2 linked regions of the Desulfitobacterium hafniense DCB-2 genome follow. The protein of the gene in region 1 interacts with the protein of each later gene in a pairwise test. Links are inferred from orthologs where the notes say so. Each region holds a gene or a part of one and is shown on either strand. Other genes may lie near its edges.

Region 1 (10,918 bases):
ATCGGTGCGGGTTGGCAGAAGACCTATCCCAATGCTCCGATGATCAATTGCGGCGCACCGGGCCCTAAAGTCAACTCTATTGACAATTTCTGGGGCATCAACCTTACCAGCGACGGCAAGCGCTACCACAACGAAGTGACGAACTTCTCCTATGGTGCCATCGCCATCCTGCAGCTGCCCGACCATATTGCTTACTCAGTGTGGGATTCCCGCTATGCCTATATCCAGGACATCTGGGAAACTTTCGGATGTTCAGTGAACAATGAAAACGGCATCCTGGGCGCCACACCGGAGCAGATGATCGCCGGCTGGGAAGCCGATGTGGAAGCAGGCACCTGCTGGAAAGCGAACACCATTGAGGAATTGGTGGACAAGATGGGATTTAAAGGAGAAGCCCGGGCCAATGCCATTGAATCCATCAACAATTACACCAAGTACGCCGAGCAGGGCAGGGATGAAGAATACCATGTCAATCCCTCCGTACTTCACCCTATTAAAACGCAGCCCTTTTATGCGGCCCGCACCCATTTTGGCAAGGATGCCATGACCTTCCTGTGTGTTACAGGCGGTTTGCGCACTAACGAATATATGCAGGTGTGTGAAGATGACGACACCCCAATCGATGGGCTGTTCAACACCGGTATCATGGTCGGTGACTATTATGCAGGCACCTATAATTTCGTTATGCCCGGGCAGAACCTTGGCGGTGTATGCAATTGCTTGTCTTACATTCTGGGCCGGCGTTTAGCCGATCAAAACTTCAAATTCAGAAGCGGCAAGATCCAGCGCGTCAGCACTCCGGAAGATGAATCTGCTCAGAATGACGGATCATCCATGGCTTCTTTGGGTGGTGGGGATGCATCTTACAACGACGGTGTCTATACCGGAACTGGTTCCGGGGGGATGGGCGGCGACGTCAAAGTGGAAGTGACCATTGAGAACGGCAAACTGGCTTCGCTCACCTATACCGACAACGAGACCCCTGAAATCGGTGGCAAGGCTCTGCCCACACTGGTAGAGCAGGCTGTTTCCGCTAACGCCGCCACTGTGGATTCCGTCTCAGGTGCCACGATGACCAGCACCGCCTTTAAAGCTGCTCTGGCCGATGCACTGACAAAGGCGGCGAAGTAAGCGCTCTGTGGAGGAGCACGTGGCTCAATCCTCAAACCAGCCTTTTCTGTTGAGCAAAGTTCATCGGAAACGATAGAATAGAAAAGCGGCAGACAGCCGCTTTTTTCATTCTGGATTTTGCTCAAGTAAAAAATTAGGTTTGCCAACTGATCCCATCTGGGTCACTCAATCTGTCAGGAGGTTCTTTTCCTGAAGGAATTCCATCAGTAATTTTCCGGTCCCCCCCGTTATTTTGAGACAGTTTCGCAAGTGCTCCGGAGTATCAAAAGGGTAAGGATTAAGTGCCCGGCAACATGTTGTTCCAAATTTCGATTCAAAAAGATCATGGAACTCTTTAGTAAGTTCATAAGAGGGCTCTCTGCTTTCTTCAGTACGGGTACGCCCTTTTAATATCCCGAGTACCATAGTCGAACCGGCCAATGCTCCACACATACATCCGGCATGGCCTAATCCTCCGCCAAAACCTGTTGCCAATTTCAATACCTCCGGACTCATGGGACTATTGCACATTTCATTAAAAGCCTTGAAGATCGATTCAGCACAGTTAAAACCTTGTTTGAAATTGTCTCCAGTCCGATTACGGGCTTCTAAAGCTAAATCCTCCATCCCTTACCACTCCCCTCTATTTTTATATTGATACTCCTATATTACTCTGAATATTCAGATAAGTACAGCAAACTATTGCAGAGTTCAGGTGCCAAAGGCATGATAAATGAGTAAGACGGGCCGAGGGGAAAAGCCTTCCATCCGGTCAGCCTTTCCCCTCGGGAACATGCCCTTCCAAAATTCGACAACATCGAATTTTGCGAATCCTAATTATCGTGAAGAATTCCTGTGAATATATTCGATTTCATTCAACAACATATCGAAATCCGTTACGTGAATTTTCCCAAGAATATCTTCTTTTTTAACCGAACCCATAAGTTCTTGCCTCGTAACGTGTATTAATTTAAACCCAAGCCCCCATGAAGGTTTCAAAAAACCTGATCTTCGCCAATTTAAAATAGGTATTTTGAATTGATCAAAATATTTAGGAGGATCATTGGGAGGAATACTTGTAGTAGATACTAAGATGAAAAGGTCTTCGCCTTCCTGCATCATGATTATGGCGGGTCTTCTCTTGGATTCCTCTGGTACATCGTCGAACCCAACATCAAAATAAAAGACATCGCCTAAACTAAACCAGTGCATCTAAGCCCTTTTACTCTCCCTCATTGACAATATATCTGTGGTCTTTATTCTTTCTATCGAACAGAAATTTCCCATCCTTAATTGCCACTGGTCGAACAGAGATTTCCTTTAATTTCTGTGATGACAGTGATGTTTTTCTATATCCCTGGTCTTTTACAGCACCGTTCATGTTCTCGTCCTCCTCATTTGACAATCTTTCTTCCTTATTATCCATATCATACCACCTTCGATAGGTTTGTTCAATAATTAGTATGCCCACAAAAGATCAAATAGAAGAGAACAATCCCTAAGATGCGTTCAGAGGCTTTTTATAGCTGCATAGTTATCAAATATAGTGCTGTATCGGCGAACGAGTGCAACCCTTTACGGCATTCCCTGTATTGTTATAAAAAGACAGTAATTCACTTTTTCCCCTCGAACCAGCCTTTTCTGTTGAGCAAAAGTTCATCTGATGTCAAATGGATGAGAAGTTCCTCTATCGCCGAAATGCTTGCCAAAACACAGATAATGTACATCAATACCGCTGCATGTGAAAAAGAAAGCAGTAATGGGAATAGAAATAAGAGCAAACCTGTAGCTTTATTGCCATAGGTATGAAGGCTTGCCAAACTGTTATATTTTATCCGGGCAACCATCATGGCTGCCAAACGAATCACACCGATAAAAATAACCCACAGGAGAATAACTGCCCCCGGGTTGAGGATTGGCCAAAGTATAACGAGCAATACCACGGCCATGACCAGGTCGGCCAGGGAATCAATCTTTGCCCCAAGGGTGCTTGTGGTTCCTGTCTTTCTGGCAATAAAACCATCAAGCATATCGCTTAGTCCGCAGGCAATATACATGGCGTAAAAGCTCAGGCTCAATGGCTCCAGGAAAAGCAAAGCCAAGGAAAGGAATATTCTGCTTAATGACAGCCAATTGGGTATTGATTTCAGCATCCGTTCATCGCTGGAGTTCATCAAACCACCGCCTTGAGTGTATTATGCTGTATATAACGTGCCATTGCAAAATAATATTCAAATGCTGCAAAAGTTATTTTTTGGCTTTGGAGTACAACCTTATGATATTAAGAAATTGCAAAATATTCTTATAATAGCTATAATTAAGATGTTGCTTAAAGAGAGTACAACAATAGCTGGTAACTATTTTAGCAATATAAAATGAGGAGTGAGAGAAATGGAATGGCTGACCCTAAGTATTGATGGGCGCGAAGTCAGTGTACCTAAAGGAACGACGGTGCTGGAAGCTTGCCGGATGCATGATATCACGATTCCTACCTTGTGCCACGACCCGGAGCTTACCCCTGCCGGAGCCTGCCGCCTGTGTGTCGTTCAGATTGAGGGCATGCGCAATCTGCCGCCATCCTGTGTTACCCAAGCAACTCAGGGCATGGTGGTTCATACTCAAAATGAGAAAGTAAGAAAAGCGCGTAAGACCATTTTAGAGCTGTTGGTGGCCAATCACCCTTTGGACTGTATGACCTGCCAAAAAATGGGGGATTGCTCTTTGGCTGAGTATGCCTATGAGTACGGGGTAAAGGGTGAGATATACCGGGGAGAGAGGCGCCGGCTTCCCATCGAAGACTCCAATCCCTATATTTTGCGGGATTTGAACAAATGCATCCTGTGCGGAAAATGTGTCGCCACATGTGAAGCTGTGGCAGAAAGAAGTGTCATCGGGTTTGTCAACCGTGGTTTTCATGCCAAGGTGGCCACCTTTATGGATACCGATCTGAAAGATTCCACTTGTGTTTACTGTAACCGCTGTGTAGCCGTTTGTCCGGTTGGGGCTTTAATTGATAAAAACACCCTTGGCAAAGGCAGAGCCTGGGAGGTCCGGAAAGAAGAAGTCATCTGCACCTTCTGTGAAGCAGGCTGTAAGTTCGAAATCAATTCCAAGGATGGCAAAGTCATCGCAGTTACTGCCAAATCAGCATCCAGTGGACGGCCTCTCTGTCTCAAAGGGCGGGTCGGTTCTGATTTCCGTTATAACCCCGAGCGCAAAGAAAAACCCTTTGTCAATAAGGATGGAGAGTTTGTCCAAATTACCTGGGCGGAATTCCTTGGACTGGGGGATATTGCCGAGAAGCTTGCCTTGCTGGCGGAGTAACAGGCTGGTTGCTTGCTGCTGTTGACAGCATGATATCGATCTTTGGCAGACGGCGACCGGCAGATGCCTGAAGCCGTCTTGTTGTTGGTGCACCATATGGCTAATACTTTATCTATCCTGGGAGATCGGACTATATGCTAAAGCTAACAACGAACATCCCGAGGGGGAAGGATACGACACCGGTCAATTCAACGCATCCGGACTACCAACCGGACCGTGTTTTTATGTTATTTTTATTATAGAAAAAGAGGTTGAAGTTGACAACACAAGAGGGGAGAAAGCTTGAGGGGTTTGCCCTGAAGAAGATGGTCATAAGGCAAACTATCCCAGACATATAGTATTAGAAAGGGAATGCCTTGGAGGTGAGGAGGGTGCTGTCCCCGAGCCTGGAAGATTACTTGGAAGAAATCTACCGCTTTTCTATGGAGAATAGTGTGGTAAGAGTAACGGATATCAGCAAGAAGCTGGGCGTATCTCTGCCCTCGGTGTCCAAGGCTCTGCATAAACTCAATAATCAGGGTTATATCAATTATCACCGCTATGGCGAAATTGTCCTTACTGAGCAGGGATGTCTGAAAGGCAATTACTTAGTGGAGAGAAACCAAATGCTGCAGGAGTTTCTGGCCCTGATTCAAAGCCAATGCGATATTCCCGCTGAAACCGAAGCCATCGAGCACTATATATCGGATTCAACGATCCAATCCTTACGTCGGCTGGTTACTTTTTTTAAGGAAAACCCGGCTTGCTATGAAGCGTTCCTCCGCTTTGAGTATGAACAAAATTAAACATAGACTTGAATAACGGTCAGGCTTTTGCTGAACGTTTCTTTTTTGTACAAAAATAGATAATAATTACTAAAAAATAATCCGATAAAAATTGTATAAATTCAACAATTGGATTATAATGTGAATATTGGTATTATACCCAGGGTTTAAGTCGAATTTTGATGATATGAGGAGGAATGAGATGAAGAAACGATTGTTGATCATGGTGCTTTGGATGATAACAGCAGGCACCTTGCTGGCTTGCTCCCCTCAAACAGAGAATGCTCAGTTTGTTGAGGAGTCAAAAACCCGGTTAATACCCGGTACATACCGCGCTGAGTTCGACCAGCCTGACAGCCGGGGCTGGACGCCATTTTTGGTTATGGAAATAAATGACGAAGGAAAAATAGCGGAGGTCAATTTTGATTACATATCTACGGAGGGAACCTTCAAAACCCAGGATGCCGACTATAACCAACGGATGACGGCTGCCAACGGGCTAGGCCCCAAGACATATTGCCCACGCTTTGCCAAGAATCTGATCATCTATCAGGATCCGGCTCAGGTAGACGGAATCACCGGCGCCACCTCCTCCTCCCAGGAGTTTAAGCAGTTGGCACAGGCAGCTTATGCTGCGGCGGAAAAGGGCAGCCAAGGAACGGTCTATCTCTCCCATATACCAGAAGGCGATCAGGGGAGCGGGGAGGGAGATTCATGAAAGCCATTGCTAATCTTAAGGTCAGTACCAAGCTGGTGATGAGTTTCTGCTTGCTGGCCTTGATCACCTTTGCGGTGGGAGGGCTGGGTGTCTTTAACACACTACGCCTCCAGGAAATGGATCAGGAACTGTACACTTATCAGACCTTGCCTTTGCTGGAGCTGCGGGTAATTCACGGCTCATTCGAAGAAAACAGGGCATACATCAGAGACATTATCCTGGAAGAAGATCCTGCTCAGATCGAAACCCACTTAAAAGCTATTGAGCAAAACCGGCAGATAATTGACCAGGCGCTGGCAACCTTTGAGCAAAGCCTGCGCACCGAAGAGGAGACGCTGCAGTTTACCTATCTGGACAATGTCCTGGAAAATTTCGATTACCATCTGGACCAAGTGATGGAACTTTGCCGCCATGGCAACAAAACCTTTGCTTATACCGTATTAGCTCAGGATGGCCCGAAACTCTCGGCCAATTTCAGCGCAGCCATCGATAACCTGTCGCTGATTAAGGAACAAACCGGCCATGAGGTGGCGGCTGCCAATAAAGCAAGGGCTGAATCCGCCTTCTGGCAGACGATAATTTTTGTGCTGGCGGCTGGAGTCCTGGCTGTGGTACTGGGTGTCACCATTTCCAGACTGATCAGTACCCCGCTGTCCGCTTTGGCCAAGGCGGCCAATGAGATCGCTTCAGGCAATTTGGTCAGCCAATTTCCGGCCAAGTACCGAACAGCCAAGGATGAAATCGGGCAGTTGGGTATGGTATTTCAGACGATGACTGAGAATATCCGGAATTTAATTCACCAGGTTCATGAATCGGCCGGAATGGTAGCCGCATCTTCCGAGGAGTTAAGCGCCGGCGCCGGACATGCCGCCGAGGCCGGCTCCCAGGTTGCCCATGCGGTCAGCGCAACTGCCGATGGCGCGCAAGTACAGGTTACCGCTTTATCTGAGACCATGGCAACCGTGGAAAATATGGCCAAAGTGATAGAGCAAATCGCCGCCAACAGCACCAGCGCCACGCTGATCGCTGAAAAAGCTGCCCAGGCGGCAGTTCAGGGCAGCAGCAAAATCGACACAGTGGTCGTCAAAATGGCGGACATTAAACAAAGTGTTGAACATTCCGCTTTGGTCGTCTCAGAACTAGGAACCCGATCCAAGGAAATCGATCAGATTGTGTCAACCATTTCCGGATTGGCGGCTCAAACCAATCTTCTGGCGCTCAATGCCGCTATTGAGGCGGCCAGGGCTGGTGAAGAAGGGCGCGGATTCTCTGTTGTCGCCGAGGAAGTCCGCAAATTGGCCGAGCAATCCCAACAGGCTGCCAAACAGATTGCCGTTCTGATCCAATCCATCCAGCTGGATACGCAAAGGGCCATGACTGCTATGACGGAAGGGACTTCCGAAGTGCAGGCCGGCTATGCTGCTGTCAATGAGGCCGGTGGGGTTTTTGCTGATATTGCTGCCTTGGTTCGCACCGCATCCGATCAGATCATGGAGATATCGGCCGGTGTAGAGGGAATGTCTATGGACAGCCATAGTATGGTTAATTCAGTCAGCAAGGTAGAGGAAATCAGCCGGCAGACCTCCGACCAAACCCAGGTGGTGTCGGCAGCTACCCAGGAGCAGTCCTCTGCCCTGACGGAAATTGCCTCGTCAAGCGGAGCCTTGGCTCAGCTGGCGGATCAGCTGCAGCAGGCGGTAAGCCGTTTTAAAATAACCTAATTCATAACCACTCACCTTACGGGGGCGTTTTCTGTATAACTGCAGGAAACGCCCCTTTGCTGTTCCGGGGAATGGTGACAGTGGCTTTATTCCTTAAAAAGCATGGTTTCTTTACTAGTCAAGTCACACTTTATTTCCATCGTTAATACTGTATTAAAAAACATACTTCAAACCTGAAAAAAGGAATCGATTTAAAAGTTAACTCAGTCTAACAGTGAAGGGAGAGTTATGACTCATGGATACACAATTACTTGTTCCCTTATCCACCCTTAAGCAGGGGGAGAAGGCTTATGTAGTCGATCTTGAACTAAACGGCCTGTTGAGACGGAGAGTGTTGGATTTGGGTATCGTTCCCGGAACCTCCCTCCAATGTGTCGGGACCGCCCCCGCCGGGGATCCCATCGCTTACTTAGTTCGTGGAACGGTGATTGCTCTCAGGAGTGAGGATGCCAGGTCGATTCGGGTCAATTCAGCTTTAGTATAAAAAAAAACCCCAAGCAAGCGTGCGGTTAGTATGGAAAGTGTTGGAGAGTGAGTGCAATGAATTTAAAAATTGGGGATCAAACTGCTCCCCTAATGCCAAAAGGAAGAATTCGGAGAGAAAGCTTTGGTATAAGCAGTGCGGCCGACCAGTGGATTATTGCTTTAGCAGGAAACCCCAATGTGGGTAAAAGTACAGTATTCAATGCTTTGACCGGCCTTCGCCAACACACCGGCAACTGGCCGGGCAAAACAGTGAACAACGCTCAGGGTTACTTTACTTATCACAATCAAAGCTTCATGCTCGTTGATTTACCGGGTACTTACTCCCTCCTGGCCCATAGTGTCGAAGAAGAGATTGCCCGGGACTTTATTTGCTTTGGTCAACCGGACGCCACAGTGGTGGTTTTGGATGCCACCTCCTTGGAGCGCAATCTTAATCTTGCCCTGCAGATTATGGAGATTACGCCCCGGATCATTGTCTGTGTCAACTTAATGGATGAGGCTCGCAAAAGAGGCATTGTTATTGATTTTGAGGCCCTGCAAAAGGAGCTTGGTGTGCCGGTGGTTGCTACGGCGGCTAGACATAACCAGGGGCTTGAGGAGCTGCAACGGGCAATTTTTGATATTGCCGTGGGCAATCAAGCCACTCAGCCCAAACAAATTGTTTATTCTGAGGATGTGGAGAGGGCCATTCAGCTGCTCCAGCCCCAGATCGAAAAGGTAGGTATGAGCACTATCCTCAGCCCGCGCTGGCTCGCCCTCCGCCTTTTGGACAGCGATCCTGCCTTTATCGAAGAGATCGGCCGTTTCGTTGCCATGAATGGGGAGCAAGAGATTGACCTGCAAAGGGAGGAGGGGAAGGTAGCGCTATGAGCAGTATTACTCCGGATCCGTTATTGAAGCTTTATCGGGATACGGAAACGATTCGCGAGGATTTTGGCCATTCCATCACGGATCGCGTGGTTATTGATATTTTTGCTTATTCGGAGAAACTTGCCAACCGGGTGGTCTGCCGGGAACAAGAGCAAGCAAGGCGGTGGCGGGAGGGTATTGATAAGATCGTGATCTCCAGAGCCTTTGGCTACCCGATCATGCTGGGCATCCTCGGGCTGATTTTTTGGATTACGATTGTGGGGGCTAATGTCCCTTCCCAACTCCTGGCTACGGCGCTTTTTGCCTTTCAGGATACTCTTACCCAGGGTTTTAATGCCTTAGGTGCGCCGGCTTGGCTTCATGGTGTTTTGGTATTGGGTATGTATCGGACACTGGCTTGGGTCGTTGCGGTGATGTTGCCGCCCATGGCCATCTTCTTTCCTCTGTTTACCTTGTTGGAGGATCTGGGATATCTCCCCAGGGTGGCCTTTAATCTGGATCATATGTTCAAGAAAGCCAAGGCTTGCGGCAAGCAGTGCTTAACGATGTGCATGGGCTTTGGCTGCAATGCGGCGGGTGTGGTATCCACCCGGATTATTGATTCCCCCAGGGAGAGACTGATCGCTATTCTAACCAACAATTTCGTTCCCTGCAATGGGCGTTTTCCTACCCTGATTGCTATTGCCTCGATTTTTATCGCGGGTATGGCGGCCTTTTCCCAGTCTCTCTTAGCGGCAGGTTCAGTCATTCTGATGGTGCTCTTCGGTATTTTGGTCACTTTTGGCGTGTCCTGGGGATTGTCCATGACTCTCTTAAAAGGAGAACCTTCCTCTATGGTCCTGGAGCTGCCCCCTTATCGCCGGCCTAAGGTCCGTTCTGTTCTGTACCGTTCCATGCTGGATCGCACCTTATTCGTCTTACGCCGGGCGGTCATTGTAGCGGCACCGGCCGGAGCAGCGACCTGGGTTCTGGCTAATGTATGGGTGGGGGAGGCGAGCATTCTTACCCATATTGCAGCTTTCCTTGATCCGGCGGCTAAGGTTATAGGCCTGGATGGATTTATCCTTATGGCTTTTATCCTAGGTATACCGGCCAATGAAATCGTGATCCCCGTTCTCCTGATGAGTTATTTGGCTACGGGACAATTAACGGATTTCAGCACCCTGGCGGAGTTGAAAGAAGTGCTCTTAGCCAATGGCTGGACTTGGCTGACCGCTCTGAACACCATGCTGTTTTCTCTCTTGCATTGGCCTTGTGCCACCACTCTCCTCAGTATGTATAAAGAGACCGGAAGCAAAAAGTGGACGGCTCTGGGCTTCCTTCTTCCCACGACGATCGCCTTTATCGTATGCTTTATGATAGCTCAGACGGTTTACGCATTAGGGTGGGTATAGAGAAGTTTACTCAGTTATAGAAAATGTAAGGACAGATCCTTTGCTGCTGAAAGCAGCTAAGATCTGTCCTTGATTGTGACGGAAACATCATTGTGAAGGGTCAATCAACTCCAGACGCCCCAGTACATCATATACCTTAAGGGCAATGTAAAGATTGGTTCGGTCGTAAGCTTTTTGGAAACTGGTATTGGTCAGTTCCTCGACTCTTTTTAAGCGGTAGCGCAGGGTATTGATGTGAAGAAACAACCGCTCGGCGGTTTCATTGATATTTAAATTAGCGTCAAAATAGCAGCGCAAGGTGTCCAGCAGCATGCTGTTGTTCACTTTATCGTGAAGGATCAGTGCGTTTAAGTATTTTTTATATAAGGATTTAAGATGATCCAGGCTATTGCTGAAGATCAGACTGTAGACACCTAAATCATAGATATGTCTGACTTGGTTGCCATTTCCGGTCAGCTCGGAGAGATGGATAGCATAGAGGGCCTCCTGGTAACTCAGGTGCAGTTTATCGATGAGGTATTTATTGCCAAT
Region 2 (10,914 bases), 2.4 Mb from region 1 along the record:
TAAAAAACGCATGCGAGGTCTGTTATGCTTCATTATCTGCTAAATCCTAACCTAACTCCAATCAACCGGAAGCATGTCTTTAATCACCTTACGCACACTATTTCCTTAATTCCTTTACGGTCGGCTGATGCTACAGCTTGTTCCCGAGTCAGAGGTTCCAGACACATCTCCACTCGTTTCCCCGTTTGGCGGAGTTTCCGAGCTTCGGCGATCACTTGGGAAACATCACTGCCGCAGACAAAAACCTCCGGGCTTTCAGCATTGGAGCAGGCCATTTGTTCGATGATCGCCTTGAGATTGATCGCAAAACCAGTGGCCGGGACATCCTCCCCAAATTCACCGTACAGAGCGTCATAGCGCCCTCCCTCAACAACGGGGAAACCCACTCCGGGAACATAGCCTTCAAAGACCGCCCCCGTATAATAGCTGAAGCCGCGCAGAATACCCAAATCCAGAGACACATAATCCTGGACTCCGAAATCCTTTAAGTACCGATAGACCTGCCTCAGGGCAGCCACCGCTTCCAGCAGGGAAGGCCGCCGGCTCCACTCCAGAACCTGATCCAGCATATCCTCTTGGCCGTGAAGATGGGGAAGCTTTAAAAGAACGTCCTGAACCTTTAATTCAAAACCGTAGTCCTTAACCAACCGCTCAATCCCCACAAAATCCTTGCGGGCCAGCTTCTCCTGATAATGGAGCTGGAATTCCTGAGGAACCCCCAACTCGGCCATAATACCGGTAAAGATCCCCATATGTCCCAAATTGATTTGAAAGTCCATGCCGCCGATTTGGCGGAGAGCTTCAATCGCTAAGGCGACCACTTCGGCATCCGCCGCAGGAGAGGCCGAGCCAATCAGCTCCACTCCCACCTGCCTGAATTCTTGTTTATGAGATTTAGAATAGCGGAAGACATCTGCTGCGTAACATAAGCGCAAAGGAAAGGTAGTCCCCCGCATCCGGGTGCTGACCATCCGGGCGATGGGAGTGGTTAACTCCGGACGCAGCACCAGGACATGGCCCTGACGATCAAAGAGCTTAAAAAAACTATCCTCTTCCTCTTCGACCGGCTGGATGCATGCCCCATACTCCAAGGTCGGAGTGACAACCTTCTGATAAGCCCATGCTTTGAATAAATCCAGCGCAGAGGCCTCTGCCCGCTCTTGTAAGGCTAACTCATCAGGAAGAAGATCATGCATCCCTTCCGGGATTCTTAAGCCCAGAGAACTTCGCAGCATATTAATCCCCCCCCTTTTCCTTCTCCTCCAGACGCTTCAGGACCATCTGATAACCGTCGGCCCCAAAGTACAGGCACCGCTTAACCCGGCTGATAGTCGCCGTACTGGCACCTGTGGATTGGGCGATGGTGGTATAGGTCACATTCTTCTCCAGAAGTTTGGCCACTTCCAGACGCTGAGCCAAAGACTTAATCTCCGCCACCGTAGCGATATCCTGAAAGAACCTATAGCACTCTTCCCGATCCTTTAATAATAAAATAGCGTCAAAAAGCGCATCCGTTGAGGAATCACGCAGGCGCTGATCAATTCCCTTGAAATCATCGTCTTTATATTCATCCATCATCGATCATCTCCTTATACTTCTATACTTTAATTTATTAAAGTATAGGGCCCTTGTCAATATTCATAGCCTCTCTTCAGAAAATTTGTTTAACCTTCCAGAACTTTCTATTGAAAAAATTACTTGCCAAGACTCTATGCTTTATGTTAATATAGTGTCTATCAAGATTTCGACTGAAACTTGGTACAAAGTTAATAAACACTCTTATCCAGAGTAGGTGGAGGGACTGGCCCGATGAAACCCGGCAACCGACATGAAAATGCACGGTGCTAAATCCTGCAGGAAATACTGGGAGATGAGAGGAAACCCGACTATAACTCTGCGGATTTCCTCGTGGAGTTTTTTGTTATATTCAGTTAGAACCTAACGAGGGGGAACAGCGTTGATTAGAATTGAGAACTTAACAAAGGTTTACACCTCCCGCAAAGAGCAAGTTACAGCCATTGAAGATATCTCCCTGCATATTCCCAAAGGAGCGATTTACGGCATCATCGGTTTAAGCGGTGCCGGTAAAAGCACCCTGGTCCGTTGCATCAATCGCTTGGAAGAGCCCACCGGGGGTAAAATCATCATCGATGGTCAGAATTTAACAGCCATGTCCGCGGCAGAGCTCCGGCAAGCCCGCCAAAAGATCGGCATGATCTTTCAGCACTTCCATCTGCTCCAGTCCCGCACCGTTTTTGATAATATTGCTTTTCCTTTAGAAATTGCCGGTTTTAAAAAACCAGAGATAGCAGAGAGGGTTAAGGAGCTGCTTCCCCTAGTAGGCTTGGAGGATAAGGCCCATGTCTACCCTTCCCAGCTCAGCGGCGGTCAAAAGCAAAGAGTGGGGATTGCCCGTGCGCTGGCCACCAACCCTAAAGTGCTCCTTTGCGATGAGGCCACTTCCGCCCTTGACCCCCAAACCACTTTATCTATCTTGAATCTCTTAAAGGATATCAATCAGCGTTTCGGCTTAACCATTATTATGATTACTCACGAAATGAAAGTGGTTAAAGAGATCTGCACCGATGTGGCCGTCATCCATGAGTCAAAAATCGCTGAACAAGGGCCTGTGGAATCCGTCTTTATTCAACCCCAGTCCAGCGTCGCCAAGGAATTCATCTCCACTGTATTTCCCAATGAACTCCCTGAAGATTTGCTTCGTGAACTGGCCACTCATCCCAATTCTCAGATTGTGCGCATCCAATTCCTGGGTTCACGGGCATCGGACCCCATCATTGCCGACCTTATGAAAGAATGCGAGGTTCGGGCCAATATCCTTTATGGAAGCATCGACCACCTCCGCTCCACTCTCTTTGGCACCTTAACCTTGGAGCTGCAGGGAGATCCCGGACAACTGGCTTTAGCTCATCAATATCTAGCCCAGCGCGAACTCAAAGTGGAGGTGATCCAAAATGTTTGATTTTACCAACCCTCAATACTGGGAAACCATCTATCAACTTCTGGTCCCTGCTACAGGAGAGACCCTATACATGGTTATGGCCTCTACTCTGCTGGCTTATCTTCTTGGTGTTCCTCTGGGGGTCATTCTGGTCATCTCTTCTCCCGATCATATCTCGCCGAATCCTTGGATAGAACGCACCCTCGGCACAGTGATCAACATCTTTCGCTCGGCACCTTTTATCGTTTTGCTTCTGGCTTTGATTCCTGTCACTCAAGCCATCATGGGCACATACATCGGTACCGACGCTGCAATAATCCCTCTGGTCTTTGCCACAGCACCTTTCGTGGCCCGCATGGTGGAGAGTTCGCTTAAAGAAATTCCTTACGGAGTCATTGAAGCGGCCCTATCCATGGGCTCTTCCCCTTGGCAGATTATCCGTAAAGTTCTTTTGCCTGAAGCCAAGGCCTCTCTCATCTTAGGCGCCGCCATCACCACGATCAGCGTCGTCGGCTATACCGCCATGGCGGGGACCATAGGAGCCGGTGGCTTAGGAGACGTGGCTATCCGCTACGGGCATCAACGTTTTCGGACCGACGTGATGATTATGACCGTCATCATTCTCGTGATTATCGTCCAATTGGTTCAACTCTTTGGCACCAAACTGGCTCGCCGGATTAGTAACCACTAAGCATGTTCCAAGCGCTCACTCAAATTCATGGCGGGCGATACCGGTACTCCTGTCAAGTTCTTTGGGGAGGAGGCTTGAGCATATATCTTCTCAAGGGTATCTCACAATGAAGGGTATCTCACAAAAAATGTCTTCATGTGTATCTTCAGAGGAAAAGAAAGAAGAATTTAAGGAGGAAATAAGAATGAAACGTAAACTCTCGACTTTAATTATCGGCTCCGTAGTAGCCCTATCCTTGGTACTTACCGGGTGCGGAAGCACCCCTCAGAAAACCGATACCCCACCCGCCTCCGGTAATGCCAATGAGCCTGTGACGATCAAAGTAGGCGCTACCCCCGTTCCCCATGCCGAAGTGCTTGAATTCGTCAAACCCAAATTAGCAGAACAAGGCATCAATCTGGAAATTGTTGATTTTACGGATTATGCTCTTCCCAACCCAGCCGTTAACGACGGATTACTCGACGCCAACTACTTTCAACACACTCCTTACCTGGATACCTACCTTGCTCAAGGCATGAAGCTGGCGATCATCGGCACTGTGCATATTGAGCCCATGGGCTTCTACTCTGAAAAAGTAACCAAAATCGATGAGCTCAAAGACGGTGATGCTATTGCTATCCCTAACGATCCCTCCAATGGCGGCCGCGCTTTAGCCGTCTTAGAACAAGCCGGATTGATTAAACTTAAAGACGGTGCCGGTGTTACCGCAACAGAATTGGATATCGCTGAGAACCCGAAAAAGCTAAAAATTCAAGCTATTGAGGCTGCTCAGCTCCCCCATGCTCTTACCGACCCCAAAATTGCCGGAGCTGTCATCAACACCAACTACGCTTTAGAAGCCGGCCTCAATCCCACTGAGGATGCCATCGTCCTTGAAGGCAAAGATTCTCCTTATGCCAACATCGTCGTAGCTAAAGAAGATCGCAAAGACGATCCCAACCTCAAAAAATTAGTGGAAGCTTTGAACACCCCAGAAGTTAAGAAGTTTATCGAAGATACCTACAAAGGTGCTGTCGTTCCTGCCTTCTAAGAATTATTACTTCAACTCATAAAGAAAGAGCCGTTCCTCAGCTGAGGGCGGCTTTTCTCATTGCTATGCATTCTATATCTATTTTAATCTTAACGATTTAATCTTTGCTCTTACCCTTGGCTAGATTCACTAGGTATAAATCCTTAATTTCTCGGTCATGTTTACTGGATTCCATTTGTAAAGCCTCAACCTTAGTACCTAAAATCTTAATTTCACTTTTGACTTCCTCATTAAACTGTTTCTGAGTCTCCCGCCAATCATAAAAAAGAATATCCAGCTTCCTACCAAAGTCTTGCTCCATCCTGACCTGAGATTGCCTAAGGACAACTAGATCCGTCTCCATCCTGGTTTGAGATTCCTTCAACCCGGTTACATCTTGCTTTACTTCAGTTAGCTCTGCCTTTATCCCTGCTACATCTTGCTTTACCTCAGTCAGCTCCGTCTTCATGCCAGTTAATTCATTAAGTACTTTTCCAAAATGCTCCAGCATCAAATCCTGAAATTTCTCATTATCCATGAATCCACTTCCTTATTCCTAGGAATGGAATAATTATATCATATCCCCTAAATTAACCCAAGGATAAGTTTCTTTAATGCCTGTACTTACCCCTGCCATGATTACCATATTTTTGATGGCATAGAACGGGTCACTCCTCACACACTATAGACAAATTACCCAGGATGAAGAACTAATCAACATTCTGGAACATGAGGAGAACATCTCTATGAATTCCTTCGATAAGAAAATTCAGACCCGCTTGCGCATGCACCCGGAAATGCTGCGCCACATTCTAACCGAGCCCAATGAGGAGACCCTCACGACCTTGACCCGCTATAAACTATTTGAATCCAAGGGAGCCTATCTCGGCCAACTCCTGCTTTCCCTGCTTCCTCAATGGGAATACCTGGCCTGCGAAGGCAATGCCCATTTAGGGCAAATTATTCGCAACCTGGAAAAGACCCCCATCAGTCCGGTTTCCCAGGAATCCGATTTTCTGCGGGCAAACCTGTTGCGCATCCGCATTCTTGCCGAAACTCCGGGAGTATTCCCTTTCTCTCCCTTCATCATTCAGGAACATCTCCTTAACTTTTTAGAAGGTGCGGATCTGATCGCAGATTTGCCTCAACTGACGGTCATTAACTTCAGCAGGGATGAGCTGAGACCCTTAGCCTCCGAACTGGCGCAATACAGGCTAAGCCCTTTAAGCCGCCGCTATGTGCAGAACCTTTTCCACCAGGAACGTCAGGAAGCCATTCTCGCCAACCTTGCTTATCTATGCAAAAATTATCCTTTGCTGGGTACTTGCCGGCAAGCCTATGCTTTGCTGCTCTCCCTGGACAACATTGAAAACTGGAGCAAACATCCCTTCTGCCTCCGCCTGGTATCCAACCGCTTCTGGGATTACCGCACCAAGGAGATTCTATAGTTCATCCATGGGCCGGCCTTTCGTCTCTTCGCCAAGAATGAGGACATTAAACACAACGAGGATGAGCACTCCGGCAAACATCAGGAAAACCGTTTCCGTAGGCATTTCCGCTCCCAGCATACGGCCTACCACCATAGGTGCTAAGATGCCGCCGATGCGGCCAAACCCGGCGGCCCAACCGGCACCGGTGCCCCGGGCTCTGGTAGGATAAAGCTCAGGAGTATAGGTGTAGAGAATTCCCCAGGCGCCAAGGTTAAAGAAAGACATGAGGGAACCAAAGACCAGAATCATCATTACACTGTTGCCCAGTCCAAAGAAATAAGCGCTGATCGCTGTCCCTAAAACGAAAGCGGCCAAGGTAGGCTTGCGCCCAATGCGATCGACCAGAAATGCCGCGCTGAAATAGCCGGGAATCTGCGCCAAGGTCATAATAATAACATAGCTGAAGCTCTTGGTCAGGGAAAAACCCTTTAAGGCAAGAATAGAGGGCAGCCAGGTAAAAATTCCATAGTAAGAATATACGATTCCAAACCAAAGCAGCCAGAGAAACACCGTTCTGCGCAGGAACTTCCGGGAAAACAATTCCGCTACCGTGACTCGCTTCAGCACCTTAGTCTTGGCCGTCCCCTTCTGGGGCTGCCTGTGTTCACGTTTTGCCTCCTCAGCAGTTCTGCCCGCCTTTACGTCAGGTCCTGCCTCCCCGGCGACCAGGCGGTACACTGCCTCAGCCTCCTGGATTCTTCCCTGTTCCTCAAGAAACCGCGGTGACTCCGGGATGTACTTCCAGAGATAAAAAACGTAAAGAGCCGGAATGGCACCAATGAAGAAAGCAATATGCCAACCATAGTTGGGAATGATCAGATAGGATATAACGGAGGCCAGGAGCCACCCTATAGCCCAGAAGCTCTCCAAAAGGACCAGAAATTTTCCCCGGTGTTTAGCAGGAGTGAACTCACTCACCAAGGTTACCGCAACCGGCAATTGCCCTCCCAAACCAAACCCCACCAGAAAGCGAAAGAACAAAAGGGAGGCATAGCTCCAGGCCAGGCCGCATAATCCGGTAGCCAAAGAATACACCACCAAGGTAAAGGCAAAGACCTTTTTTCTGCCGATTCGATCCGCCACACTCCCGGACAGAATAGCTCCCAAAGCCATTCCTAACAGGCCGACACTCCCGATATTTCCCACCTGTTCCGGTGTTAACCCCCAAGTCTTCATCAACACCGGCAGGACAAAGGAAATAATGCCCGTATCCATGGAATCGAACATCCATCCCAAACCTGCAGAGATAAGGAGTATATAGTGAAATCTCTTAACCGGTAATTTTTCTATTCGTTGTGATATACTCATCTTTATCCTCCTGTGCAAATAGCTGATATTTTTATTAGGCAAATTGCTGATAATTTTATATAGTTTAGCAAATTTTAGTAAAAAAATAAAGAAGCTTGGGGATAAGCTTCTTTTTGCATTTTCAAATTTCCTGCTTTCATGATCTATCACTTATTAAAAGGAGCTGAACTATCTTTCTTACTCTAATACCTGGAGGCTCATTTTATACTCATAGATAATCTCCATATACTGCTCTGACGTCCCCCCTTCAGTCAGAACCTTATAACATCGATAGAGAAGCCTCTGATGAACCCCTTCACGCCGGGCTAAAAAAGTAAGCAGACGTTTCACCCCAGGATCCTGGGTCATGGCTGCATGCTTCTCATACAAAAGGCGTGCTCTCTTTTCCAAAGCAGCGTTTGCTTTCAAAAGTTTATCCGGTTCAGAGTACTGGTTTACATAGGAAAGAGACCAGGGAGTATCCTCATGATCACTTAAGCGAGTAACCTCCCCGCCCAGCTTGGTAATCATTGCCGATAAAGTCTCTAAATGAGCAAGTTCTTCCGCCATGATGAGTCCCAAAAGTTCACGCAAAAAACGGTTGTCTATATTAACCTGATGATTTAAGTACTGAACTGCCTGGGTGAGTTCTCCATCCCTTCCACCATAATGCTCCAGCAATTCTTTAGCCAGGACCGGATCGGGCCTTTCCACATGGATTGGATAAAAGAACCTTTTTCGATAGATGTACACACCCTTCCCCCCTTGAACGTCGTCCTGCCTTCATTATATGAAGATAGGACAACCTAAGGTCACAGGAGGAAAAGCCGAACTAAAGACCTTTTACCCCAATATCTTTCCGATAATGAGCGCCGGGGAAATTTATTTTTTCTACTAAAGCATATCCCAATTGACGGGCCTGGTTAAGATCATCTCCCCAAGCCGTTACCCCCAAGACCCTTCCGCCGGAGCTTTGCAGTTCTCCCCCCTGGGAAAGGGCAGTCCCGGCATGAAAAATCACGCTCTCTTGAGCAGGGACTTCAGGCAAAGTGATCGGAATGCCTTTGGCATAGGCCAGGGGATAGCCCGGTGCGGCCATAACGATACAGAGTGCGGTTTCTTTTTTCCAAGCCAGCTTTAGATTCTCGATCTGTCCTTCCGTACAGGCCCACAGAACCTTGAATAAATCCGATTCCATACGGGCCATCACCACTTGGGTTTCCGGATCACCGAAGCGGACATTAAATTCCAAGGTTTTCGGACCGTCCTTGGTCAGCATCAGCCCGGCAAAAAGAACTCCTTGAAAGGGCATCCCTTTATCCTTCATGACTTGTAAGGTGGGCTGCACGATGGTTCTTAGTGCCTCCTCTTCCAACTCTGGATTCCAGAAAGGCGGGGGGCTATAGGTACCCATGCCGCCGGTATTCAAGCCCAGATCCCCATCCAAAGCCCGTTTATGGTCCTGAACAGGGACTAAGGCAACCGCATGCTCACCATCACAGAGACAGAGCAAGCTCACTTCCTGCCCTTCCAGATATTCTTCAACCAGAAGCAATTTTCCCGATTCGCCTAAAGAGCCGTCCATTAACTCATCCACAGCCGTCAAAGCTGTGTCCAAATCCATGGCCACAATCACACCTTTGCCGGCTGCTAAGCCATCGGCCTTTAAGACGATCGGTGCTCCCATCTGTTTGATATATTCCTTAGCCTGCTCCGGTTCAGAGAATACCCGGCTTTGAGCTGTGGGAACCCCCGCCGCCTCCATGATTTCCTTAGCAAAAGATTTGCTGCCCTCCAGCCGGGCGGCTTCTTGAGTGGGTCCGAAAATCCTCAGTCCTTCTTTTTGGAAAGCGTCTACAATCCCTAAAGTCAAAGGTGCCTCAGGGCCCACAATTGTCAAATCAATGCCTTCTTTTTGGGCAAATTCAAGCAACCCGGGGATATCTGTAGCCGCAATCGCCACATTCCATTCCTGAGTTCCGGCGTTTCCCGGAGCAACGTACAATTTCCCGACCTCCGGGCTTTGGGCTATTTTCCAGGCAAGGGCGTGCTCCCTGCCGCCATTGCCTACTATTAAGACTTTCTTAGCCATGGGGCACCTTCTTTACTATTTGATTTAGACTGCTTCAGGAAAACTCTAAAGCTGATTCTCCAGGATTTTGCTTTACACCGGTCGCTCCATAAGCTGCGCGGACAAAACTAACGCGCAAAGCCCTCCGCTCCGAAAGGACCTGCGCCGCTGAGTCATTCTCTGTGGCGTCGCGGCTTGGGCGAAACCCTCGTCCGGGTTTCGTCCCGCCAAATCGCTCCTGCTCAATGGCGGGTTGGAAACGTCCTGTTTCCAACCTTTCTCCGCTGCGTGCTTTTCGCGAAGTTTTGTTTCCGCTCGCTTAAATTCGCTTCCTACCGTAAAGCAAAATCCTTGGGCTGTTTTTGGAGTTTGAGCGGGCAGGGCGTTGCGGGAAAGGTGGAGTAAGTCGCCTGACTCCCGGCTTAAGTCGCTTTTTCCGTCTTTGCCGACGCCGCTTGGGGCGGCAAGGTCGGCTACCTTAGGAAAGGCTTTGAAGGCAACCCAAGAAATCCTCACAAAAAGTCTCGGGAACCAGGTCCTTAAGGAAAAGCTAAAAGAGACCCGCAAGACGTAGCTTTACGTACAAAAGCGTACGGATTTAGCGGAGGGGCGGTCGGGTCAGCGAAGCTTTCTTAACGTAGCGAAGCCATGGTTCACATCAGGTATTACCCTGAGGTTTGGTGTAGCTGTTAAGAAAGCGAGTAGACCAGCCCCGGAGCTATGGAGTACGCGTTGAGCGTAAAGCTACGCGACCCAGGCAGGAGCCTTTTCACTCTCTGCCAAAACCGCACAGCGACATGACAGCTATACTCAGTGCTTAAAGTGACGGCGGTTCGTAAACACCATAATCAAATTCAAACGGTCAGCCGCTTCGATAACCTCAGCATCTCTGACGGAGCCCCCCGGTTGAACCACAGCCCGCACTCCTGCCTTAGCCGCCTCCTCCAGGGAATCGGGGAATGGGAAAAAAGCATCGGAGGCCAGATAAGCCCCTTGGGCTTTATCCCCCGCCTGTTCTAAAGCAATCTTAACTGAGCCAACCCGATTCATCTGTCCCGCTCCCACGCCAAGGGTTTGACCGGCTTTGGCCAGTACAATGGCATTGGATTTAACATGCTTTACCACCCGCCAGGCAAAGTCCAGTTCACGAAGTTCTTCAGGTTCAGGTTGGCGCTTGCTGACGACTTCCCATGCGGAGATCGGCGTAGTCCCCTCATCCTCTTCCTGAATTAGAAATCCTCCTTGAATGGAACGAACTTTCCAGGGCGTATGGGCTGGCTTCCCGTCCTGTGCTACTTTGACGAGACGAAGGTTTTTCTTTTCCTGTAGTATTGCCCTGGCGTCAGAGCTGAACTCATGGGCAACGATAACTTCATAGAAGTGAGCCTTAAGTGAGGCGGCACATTC

The links.
Region 2: the proteins of DHAF_RS18850 (region 1) and DHAF_RS07420 interact in binary tests that used the Escherichia coli proteins (3 or more experiments, as listed by UniProt). The link is inferred for Desulfitobacterium hafniense DCB-2 from one-to-one orthologs.

Annotation. Positions count from the first base shown.
Region 1 is NC_011830.1:4,005,467-4,016,384, reverse strand. The notes cover bases 3,638-6,512. They hold DHAF_RS18850 (metal-dependent transcriptional regulator), read left to right. Parts: upstream 3,638-4,805; coding sequence 4,806-5,219; downstream 5,220-6,512. Other genes in these bases: DHAF_RS18840 (methyl-accepting chemotaxis protein), read left to right, coding at 5,913-6,512; DHAF_RS18845 (FMN-binding protein), read left to right, coding at 5,401-5,916; DHAF_RS18855 (NADH-quinone oxidoreductase subunit G), read left to right, coding at 3,638-4,434. Also shown: DHAF_RS18885 (FAD-binding protein), read left to right, coding at 1-1,131; DHAF_RS18880 (C-GCAxxG-C-C family (seleno)protein), read right to left, coding at 1,297-1,737; DHAF_RS18875 (hypothetical protein), read right to left, coding at 1,948-2,322; DHAF_RS18870 (hypothetical protein), read right to left, coding at 2,333-2,536; DHAF_RS18865 (CDP-alcohol phosphatidyltransferase family protein), read right to left, coding at 2,724-3,284; more of DHAF_RS18855, read left to right, coding at 3,502-3,637; more of DHAF_RS18840, read left to right, coding at 6,513-7,637; DHAF_RS18835 (FeoA family protein), read left to right, coding at 7,873-8,121; DHAF_RS18830 (FeoB small GTPase domain-containing protein), read left to right, coding at 8,178-8,993; DHAF_RS18825 (nucleoside recognition domain-containing protein), read left to right, coding at 8,990-10,387; DHAF_RS18820 (PucR family transcriptional regulator), read right to left, coding at 10,475-10,918.
Region 2 is NC_011830.1:1,574,621-1,585,534, reverse strand. The notes cover bases 1,098-3,968. They hold DHAF_RS07420 (methionine ABC transporter ATP-binding protein), read left to right. Parts: upstream 1,098-1,957; coding sequence 1,958-2,980; downstream 2,981-3,968. Other genes in these bases: DHAF_RS07410 (MetQ/NlpA family ABC transporter substrate-binding protein), read left to right, coding at 3,835-3,968; DHAF_RS07415 (methionine ABC transporter permease), read left to right, coding at 2,973-3,650; DHAF_RS07425 (YerC/YecD family TrpR-related protein), read right to left, coding at 1,237-1,578; hisZ (ATP phosphoribosyltransferase regulatory subunit), read right to left, coding at 1,098-1,235. Outside these bases: more of hisZ, read right to left, coding at 84-1,097; more of DHAF_RS07410, read left to right, coding at 3,969-4,680; DHAF_RS07405 (hypothetical protein), read right to left, coding at 4,778-5,197; DHAF_RS07400 (hypothetical protein), read left to right, coding at 5,406-6,107; DHAF_RS07395 (MFS transporter), read right to left, coding at 6,102-7,457; DHAF_RS07390 (manganese catalase family protein), read right to left, coding at 7,635-8,189; purD (phosphoribosylamine--glycine ligase), read right to left, coding at 8,269-9,528; DHAF_RS26745 (hypothetical protein), read right to left, coding at 9,601-10,023; purH (bifunctional phosphoribosylaminoimidazolecarboxamide formyltransferase/IMP cyclohydrolase), read right to left, coding at 10,318-10,914. UniProt on the Escherichia coli protein: Part of the ABC transporter complex MetNIQ involved in methionine import. Responsible for energy coupling to the transport system. It has also been shown to be involved in formyl-L-methionine transport.